DNA from 4 places in the Streptomyces sp. GbtcB7 genome. Region 3 is predicted to be linked to each of the others. Evidence: riboswitches for the same ligand, from Rfam matches in the RefSeq annotation. Region 3 holds a riboswitch; each other region holds the start of a gene.
The links. A riboswitch is a leader RNA that binds a small molecule or an ion and turns the genes downstream of it on or off. The one in region 3 is predicted to bind S-adenosylmethionine.
Positions count from the first base shown of each region.

Region 1: linked by a shared signal. The riboswitch ahead of KVT44_RS21120 (hypothetical protein) and the one ahead of thrC (threonine synthase) in region 3 are both predicted to bind S-adenosylmethionine.
Region 2: linked by a shared signal. The riboswitch ahead of KVT44_RS41300 (aminotransferase class V-fold PLP-dependent enzyme) and the one ahead of thrC (threonine synthase) in region 3 are both predicted to bind S-adenosylmethionine.
Region 4: linked by a shared signal. The riboswitch ahead of KVT44_RS36645 (cell envelope biogenesis protein OmpA) and the one ahead of thrC (threonine synthase) in region 3 are both predicted to bind S-adenosylmethionine.

Region 1 is NZ_JAGXJM010000012.1:153,120-155,314, reverse strand. It holds gene KVT44_RS21130 (hypothetical protein) at 1-145, opposite strand, end outside; gene KVT44_RS21125 (DUF3293 domain-containing protein) at 148-648, opposite strand; SAM riboswitch class IV at 899-1,009, shown strand; gene KVT44_RS21120 (hypothetical protein) at 1,067-2,119, shown strand.
Region 2 is NZ_JAGXJM010000034.1:35,598-37,792, forward strand. It holds gene trpD (anthranilate phosphoribosyltransferase) at 1-541, shown strand, start outside; SAM riboswitch class IV at 774-890, shown strand; gene KVT44_RS41300 (aminotransferase class V-fold PLP-dependent enzyme) at 1,084-2,195, shown strand, end outside.
Region 3 is NZ_JAGXJM010000008.1:101,588-103,782, reverse strand. It holds gene thrC (threonine synthase) at 1-1,309, opposite strand, end outside; SAM riboswitch class I at 1,327-1,474, opposite strand; gene KVT44_RS15460 (glucosyl-3-phosphoglycerate synthase) at 1,654-2,195, shown strand, end outside.
Region 4 is NZ_JAGXJM010000027.1:85,761-87,955, forward strand. It holds gene KVT44_RS36640 (YceI family protein) at 1-148, shown strand, start outside; gene KVT44_RS36645 (cell envelope biogenesis protein OmpA) at 197-886, opposite strand; SAM riboswitch class IV at 1,174-1,319, opposite strand; gene KVT44_RS36650 (amino acid ABC transporter permease) at 1,786-2,195, shown strand, end outside.

The DNA.
Region 1 (2,195 bases), on a different contig from region 3:
CGCACAAGGGGTCGGTCTCGTACGTCACCTCCGCGGGAAACCCGTCGACCCTGACCCGCTCGGCCGGCGGGCCGTCAAGAGTTCTTCCGAGGGTTCTGCCGCAGCGGGGACAGTGGTCCGGGGTCCGCATGGGGTACATGCCCATCGTCACCGCTCCTGTCGTACGCCGGTGCCTGTGGTCTTGGTGAGCGCCGCCCATCCACTCACGGCTGCGGTGTCGCCGTCGCACGACGACACACGCCATGCGTCGGGAGTCCAGGTGAAGATCGCGTCCTGGCCGAAACGCCGCCCCAGTTCGCGTGCCGCGCTGTCGCTCATGCCCGTGACGGCGACACTCTCCTCGACGTGCGTGCCGCGCGCGTCGCCTCCTGCCGCGGGCCACCAGGTGAGCCGCTGCCGGTTGAGCTCATCGATCAACAAGCTCTGAGCGTGGGCGTTGTACTCGGCAGAGGCGGTATGACCACGAGGATTCCAGGCCGTGATCACGTGAAGGGCGGTGTTGCCGGCCGGTTCCGGGAAGGATCCCTCGGCCGTGCCCGGCGAACGCGGTTCGACCCGTACGGTCCGGTCGTGGAAGTGGATGTCCACGACCGCGTGACGGTAGAGCTCCCAGTTCTGGGGCGCACCGGATGCGTCGGTGGTGTGCACAAGGGCCTCCTGTGGAACGAAGGACCCCCTTACACGCCGTGCAGGGAGATCGATGCCTGCCCCCATGGGCATGGGAGCACGGTGTGGCCCGGAAGGTCACCCGCACGGTGTGCGCGATGGCCGACCGGTGGCTTCCCCCGGCCGAGTTCGGCCGGGTCGACCGAGTCGCAAGGTGTCACGCATCGGATCCTGGAGCAAGGGGTTTCGGATCACGTTGCGAAGGCCGGTCAGGAGTGTTAATTTCCCGCTCGGTCACGAGTTCCAGCGCCAAGTCCCGGCTTGCTGGACGGCATCCCGTCCGTCGCGGATGTCCCCGGGGGACGGCCGATCGCCGCGCGTGGTGCGTGGTGAACCGCAGATCACCGGGGTGCGGACAGTGCGCTACCGGGGTCCTTCGACTCCGGGAGGCTGCCCGACCATGCCCGTTCCCTCCGAGACCGAGCCCGACCGCGCGGGCCTGCCGGTCATCGAACTCGCCGCCGCACGGGTGCTGTTCCGAACGGCCGAGGCGAGCGGCCTCGGTTCGCCAGGGACTGATGACCTCTTCGGCGAATGGCTCGACCGCGGCTTCGACATCGCCTTCTACCGCTCCGCGGACCGGCCTCTGCAAGCGCGTGCCGTCGAACAACGGGACGACGTGCCCGAGTGGCTGAGCAACAGCCGTATCGGCAAGGCCCCCTTGGAGGCAGTCTGTCTCAACCCGCGCCGGGATGCTCCCTCCCCGGGTGAGGAGCCCACCCCGGTGTCCCCAGAAGTCGAAGGGACCTCGGAACCCGAGGAGACCACCGAGTCCGCCGAGGGGACGGACACGTGCACCTGCGCGCATGGCGGCATGCCTGGCCTCTGTTGGGGACACGAAGCCGACAAAAGGCAGTACGCGAAGGTGGAGAACCAGGACGAGGACGACGAGGATGACGAGAACGATGACTGCGTCCTGGTGGTTGTGGACGACTTCGCCGAAGGGATGGCGAACGATCCGATCTACGACCTGAGTGACACACTTCCCCCCGACTTCGACAGGCGCTCGCTGCGGGGGCTCACCACCCTGATCGATATCGCCCAGGCGAGACTGGACAGGGAGGAAAGGACCACTGACGGGCCGTGGCAGCTCTGGTGGTCCTCCTGCGGCAGCGACGTCGCAGGGCCCCTGAACGCAACCGACGACACCGATTCCTCCAGTGCCGATTCGGACGAGGGAGTGGACGACGGCAGCTGCTATGTGTCCCTCCAGAACGACGACGACCACACCGTCGAGGTCATCAGGGCGCGCGGGGCGGAACAGCACGTGATGTACTCCGCGCCCGCCTGGGAGCCCGGCAGCGAGCCTCAGGTCCGTGATACTTCGGATGCGCTGCGGAGCCTCCTGGACCGGGTGACGGAACAGGTGCGCGAGGCCGGCTACACGGTGGCGGGCGACTGGACCGTCAACTGGTCACGCTGCTACGTGCTTCTGGCCAACCGGGACTACTGATGGCCATGGCCGCGCTGCCCTCCGCCGTCTGGTCCCGTTGGCGACGAATTCGGCAGTGCTGAGCGTCAAGGTCTCC
Region 2 (2,195 bases), on a different contig from region 3:
TGTCGCGGCGGCGCGAGGGCAGTTGGGGATCCGGACCACGTTCAACGTGCTGGGTCCGCTGACGAACCCGGCGCGGGTGAAGGCACAGGCCGTCGGAGTCGCGGACCTGCGCATGGCGCCGATCGTGGCGGGCGTGTTCGCCGAGCGCGGCAACTCCTCGCTCGTCTTCCGCGGCGACGACGGCCTGGACGAGCTGACCACCACCGCGACGTCCCGGGTCTGGATCGTCCGCGACGGCAAGGTCACCGAGGAGCGCTTCGACCCGCGTGACGTCGGCCTCGAACTCGTCCCCGTGGAGGCCCTGCGCGGCGCCGACGCGTCCTACAACGCGGACGTCGCCCGTCGCCTGCTCAACGGCGAGACGGGGCCGGTACGGGACGCTGTGCTGCTGAACTCCGCGGCGGCCCTCGTCGCCCTGTCCCCGACCGACGCGCCGCTCGCGGACCAGCTCCGCGCCGGGATGGCGAAGGCGGCGGAGGCGATCGACTCGGGGGCGGCGAAGCGAACGCTGGAACGCTGGGTGGCTGCGAGCCAGTCGTAGCTTGGTAGTTCGTCTGCGGGCCGGTGAGGGTTGCCCGCGCAGTCCCCCGCGCCCCTGAAGGGGCGCGGGGAACTGCGCGATCTTCTGGGGGTCTGGGGGCGGAGCCCCCAGGTAGGAATGGGACGGGTAGGGGCGGCGGGGGCGAGGAAACGTGGCGCCGCCTCCCACTCGGCGTCCCGGTATACGGACGCCGGGTTGCGGGTGGAAGATCTTGTGGCAGGATGCCGTATCAGGTCATGAGCGACAGCCATCAGGCCCCGGCCGGCTGTCCGGCAACCCTCCGTCCGTGGCGGGGTGCCCCGGGTGAGGACCAGGCCGTAGGCAGCGAGGTCTACGGCAAGCGCGGACCCCTCGAGAATCCCAGGGGTCCTGGTCGTTCGAGGGAGCCTTCTGTGAGCAAGCGAATGCGATAGGGCGTAGAGCCCCGCCTCCGCACACCCCTTTTGCCTTTCCTCCCTGCGCCGAGCCGTGCAGCCGCACACCCGTACCCCCGTGCACCCGGCCCGCGCAGCGATTCCGCCTGCCTCTCACAGGAGCTCGCCATGTCTGTCTCCACCGCTGCCGCCGACCAGACCGTTTGTGCCCCTCTGCCCGTTCTGGGCCGAGATGTCACCGTCCCGATCGTGACCGGCGGTGAGGTCACCTACGCCGCGCTCGACTACGCCGCCAGCGCCCCCGCCCTCCAGCGGGTGTGGGACGACGTCGCCGCGTACGCCCCGTACTACGGCAGCGTGCACCGCGGCGCCGGGTACCTCTCCCAGCTGTCCACCGACCTCTTCGAGAACGCCCGCAGGACCGTCGCGGAGTTCCTCGACTGCCGGGGCGACGACCAGGTCGTCTTCACCCGCTCCACCACCGACTCCCTCAACCTGCTCGCCGCCACCCTTCCGGCCGGCTGCCAGGTGTTCGTCTTCGAGACGGAACACCACGCCTCGCTGCTGCCGTGGAAGGACGCCCAGGTCACCTACCTCAACGCGCCTCGCACCCCGCAGGAGGCCGTCACGGCCCTGGAGCGGGCCCTCGCCGCCCGCGACCCCCACGGCCCGGCCCTCGTCTGCGTCACCGGCGCCTCGAACGTCACCGGCGAGCTGTGGCCGGTGCGCGAGCTGGCCGCCGCCGCGCACGCGCACGGTGCCCGGATCGTCCTGGACGCCGCCCAGCTCGCCCCACACCACCCGGTGTCGGTGCGGGACCTCGACGTCGACTGGGTCGCCTTCTCCGGGCACAAGCTGTACGCGCCGTTCGGCTCCGGCGTGCTCGCGGGCCGCGCCGACTGGCTGCGCGAGGCCGAGCCGTATCTCGCGGGCGGCGGCGCCAGCCGCAAGGTCACGCGGCGGGTGGACGGCGGCGTGGACGTGGAGTGGCACGAGAGCGCGGCCCGGCATGAGGCCGGTTCGCCGAACGTGATCGGCGCCTACTCCATCGCCTCCGCCTGCAAGGCGCTGACCGAGGCCGGTTTCGACAGGCTCGTCGCCCGCGAGGAGCAGCTGATCGGGGCCGTCCGCGCCGGTCTGGCCGAGCTGCCCGAGGTCCGCGTCCTGTCGCTCTTCGGCGACGACGCCCCGCGCGTCGGCGTCATCTCGTTCGTCGTCGAGGGCTGGAACAGCTCGCACTTCGCGGCCGCGCTGTCCGCCGAGTACGGGATCGGGGTGCG
Region 3 (2,195 bases):
GGAAGGAGTCCAGGCTCGGACGAATGGTCGCCGTCAGACCCGTGCCGGCCACCGCATCCAGGGTCTTGAGCCCGTCCCCGGTGTTCAGGACCACGGTCGTCAGACTCGGGTCGAGCAGCCCGTTCTCGATCAGCTTCTTGGTGACACCCACGGTCACCCCACCCGCCGTCTCCGCAAAGATCCCCTCCGTACGCGCGAGCAACTTGATCGCATCGACGACCTGCTCGTCGTTCACATCCTCCACGGCCCCACCCGTGCGCCGCGCGATGTCCAGCACGTACGGCCCGTCGGCCGGGTTGCCGATGGCGAGCGACTTGGCGATGGTGTTCGGCTTCTGGGGCCGTACGACGTCGTGGCCGGCCTTGTAGGCGACGGACACCGGCGAGCAGCCCTCGGCCTGGGCACCGAAGATCTTGTACGGCTTGTCCTCGACCAGTCCGAGCTTGATCAGCTCCTGAAGACCCTTGTCGATCTTCGTGAGCTGGGAGCCGGAGGCGATGGGGATCACCAGCTGGTCGGGGAGCTTCCACCCCAGCTGCTCGCAGATCTCGTACGCGAGGGTCTTGGAGCCCTCCGCGTAGTACGGCCGCAGGTTGACGTTGACGAAGCCCCAGCCCTCGCCGGCCGGGTCGCCGATCAGCTCGGAGCAGAAGCGGTTCACGTCGTCGTAGTTGCCCTCGATGCCGACGAGCTCGCCGCCGTAGATCGCGGCCATGACGACCTTGCCCTGCTCCAGGTCGTGCGGGATGAACACGCAGGAGCGGAAGCCGGCGCGGGCGGCGGCGGCGCCCACGGCGCCGGCGAGGTTGCCGGTGGAGGAGCAGGAAAGGGTCGTGAAGTCGAACGCGCGGGCGGCCTCGATGGCCTGGGCGACGACGCGGTCCTTGAAGGAGTGCGTCGGGTTGCCGGAGTCGTCCTTGACGAAGAGCTTGCCGGCCTCGACGCCCAGCTCGCGGGCGAGATTGTCGGCCTTGACCAGCTTGGTCCAGCCGGGGTTGATGTTCGGCTTGTCGGCGACGTCGGCCGGGACGGGGAGCAGCGGCGCGTAGCGCCAGATGTTCGCGGGGCCCGCTTCGATACGTGCCCGGAGCTCTTCGGTTTCGTAGGCCGAGAAGTCGTACGCGATCTCCAGCGGGCCGAAACACTCCTCGCAGGCGAAGACCGGGCCGAGCGGCACGCGGTGCCCGCACTCGCGGCAGGAAAGCGCGGCGGCGGGTCCGAGATCCACACCGACTACGGTGGTGGTGTCGCCCGCGACAGGGTTCGTGGTGCTTGCAACAGTCGAACTTGCAACAGTCTGCGCAGCCATGGAGGCGAGGCCCTTTCTCCTCATCTTCCTCACGACGCACTTCGCCGTGAGACGGATTTGGCACCTTCCCTAGCCGGGAGCCTCGCCACATCAATGTGACAGGAACCAGCTGGAGGGTTGCCGGGGCTTCATCGGGCCGTATCCCTCTGCCCCTCTGGATGAGCGGTATTCGGTTGTGTCGTGCGGGTGGTGCGGTGGTCCGCAAATGATCTACGACATGCGATGGTCATCCGCGTTGTTCAAGACTGTAACCGAAGGCCAGGACAGTTGAGATAGTCGTCCGAACCGCGAGATGGATCACACCGTGAGACACCGGGTGATCAGACAGTGAGGAGCCGCAGACTGTGCTGAAGGAAACTGAGCGCTGGCTGAGCAATCGCTCCTGGTCCGTGACCGATCGCCCGCTCCACAGACTCATGTCCGCCAAACGGGCCACGGGCTCCTCGGTGAGCGTCGTCCTGCCTGCGCTGAACGAGGAGGAGACGGTCGGCGAGATCGTCGCCATCATCCGCCACGACCTGATGCAGCAGGTGCCCCTCGTCGACGAGATCGTCGTCGTCGACTCGGGCTCGACCGACCGCACCTCGCAGGTGGCCGCCGCGGCGGGCGCGCGCGTGGTGCACCGGGACGAGATCCTGCCGCGCATCCCGACCGTGCCCGGCAAGGGCGAGGTGCTGTGGCGTTCCCTCCTCGTGACGAGCGGGGACATCGTCTGTTTCATCGACGCGGACCTGAAGGAGTTCTCCTCGGACTTCGTCTCCGGGATCGTGGGGCCGCTGCTCACCGAGCCCGGTGTGGACCTCGTCAAGGCGATGTACGACCGTCCGCTCGGCGGTGCGGCGGGGCAGGGCGGCCGGGTCACCGAACTCATGGCCCGCCCCCTCCT
Region 4 (2,195 bases), on a different contig from region 3:
GACCGGGGCGAGCGCCGACACCGTCACGCTCACCGCGGAGTTCACCGTGGACCGCGACCAGTTCGACATGGGCTGGAACCAGATGGGCATGATCCGCGGCCTGACGACCGTCACCGGCACGCTCGTCTTCACCCGCGCCAAGGGCTGAGCCGACACGGCGCCGGGGCCCGGGCCCTACCGGCCCCGGCGTACGCGCTCAGCGCACCTTGCCGTGGAAGGCCGGGTGGGCGTCGAGCCGACGTACGTAGTCGCGGAGCCGACCGTACGGTGAGAGGGACTCCGTCGGGCCGAGTCGGGTCAGGCCCACCCAGAGGTCGACGTCCGCGGCCGTCAGCTCGTCGCCCAAGGCGTAGACGTGCGAGGCGAGTTGCCGGTCCAGCGACTGGAGTGCCGTCGTGCGCGCAAGCGGCGGCGCGGCGGGGGTGACGTCCCGGTCGAGGAGTTCGCGCAAGGCGTCGATGTCCGCGGTGAGGGCCGGTGGGTTCAGCCGTGGGAGGCGGGCGTCGCTCTGGCAGACCGGCAGTCCGGCGAGGTCACGCAGGATGTCCGGCGTGTGGTTGCTCACGATCCGTCCGCTCCAACGGTCGCACAGCGCGGGCGCGGTGAGCGGACCGTCGTAGTGGTGCCAGGTGGCCTCGTACGCGCCGCGCAGCGCGGCGAACGCGTCGGGTGTCTCGGCGGGAAGCGTCAGCAGCGTGGTGGCGACCGAGTCGTGGAGACCGAGCAGCTCCAGGGTGACCGAGATGCGCAGCGAGCGCGGACAGCCCTCGGCGAGGTACAGCTGATAGCGGTGCGGCGCCGGGTAGAAACCGCCGGCCAGGCCGACGCCGATGCGGCTGCGGATGCGGTGGGGGCGAGGGGCGGCGAGCGACACTGTCTTGGGCATGACTCTCCAGGGAACGTCGAAGCCCCCGCGACCCGTTGGGCGGCGGTGGCGGAACGGAGTGACTGCGCTGACGTACGGGCCGGTCCGGATCGTGGGACGTGCCCGACCGGACGGACCGCAGGGACCAGTACGCGCTGGACGGACCGCGTGGACCAGTACGGACGGACCGCCTGGACCAGTACGCGCTGGAGACCCGCTGCAGATCGATGTGCAGGCGCCTGGTCAGACCGTTCGTGCTCCTCCTGGCCATTCCCATCGCTCCCGTGTCCGGGGCTCGCGAAGAGGCGAGACCACGCTTGCCCCGCCGCACCGGCGGGACCCGGTCGTCACCCGGGGCACCCCGTCGCGGTGGAAGGGTTGCCTGTCAGCGGGCCGGGGCCGATAACCGCGTCGAACGGGAGAACCCGCACGACGGGCGCTGACAATCGTGACCGTCCCCGCCAGTCTCGGTGCGGTCCGCGGAGCCGTCAAGAAGGCATATGCGCGGTCTCACCACGTGGTCATTCCGGCCGGTGCGCGTTGACATTCGTTTGGGGCCATGCCTAACTTACGCCGCATCGGACCGGATCGATTCCGGTGCGTTCGAGGCCCAACGGGGCGGAATGGTGACGGTGAACGCGATGTACGCAGCTGACGGGACGACCGCTTCGCGGCGCCACGGCTGCCTCGCCACCGCACTGTGTTGTAGCTCCCGCGGCGCCCGCTGTCTCTGTCAGGGCTGACCGCTTCCGCCTTCCGCGGCGTTGAACGTCCGCACGGCTCGACCTCCCTCGCCCGCCACCCTGTTGGTGCGCTGTCGGTGAGCCTCCCCCTCCGTACCCCCTGACATCCGTCTGTCCCCGCGCGCACCGCCGTCGTACGGGCCGGCGGCGGTGTGTCCGCATTCGTTGGAGCCCTCCATGAGTGAATCCCTGGGCTCCGCCGTGCCGTTGAGCACGACGGAGCCCCGCCCGGCCGCGGCACAACGCGTGCTGCCCCTGCGCCACCCCGGCCGCTGGATCGCCTCGGCGATCGTGCTCGTCGTGGTCGCCCAGATCGTCCACGGGCTGGCGACCAACCCCTTCTTCCAGTGGGACCGGTTCCAGTACTGGTTCCTGCGTCCCACGATCCTCGACGGCCTGCTCATCACCCTCGAAGTGACGCTCTACAGCGCCGTGTTGGGCCTGCTCGGCGGCATCCTGCTCGCCCTGGCCCGACTCTCCAAAAGCCCCGTGCTGCGTGCGGTGAGCTGGGTCTACATCTGGCTGTTCCGCTCCGTGCCGCTCATCGTCGTCCTGCTCTTCCTCTACAACTTCAGCGCGCTCTACAG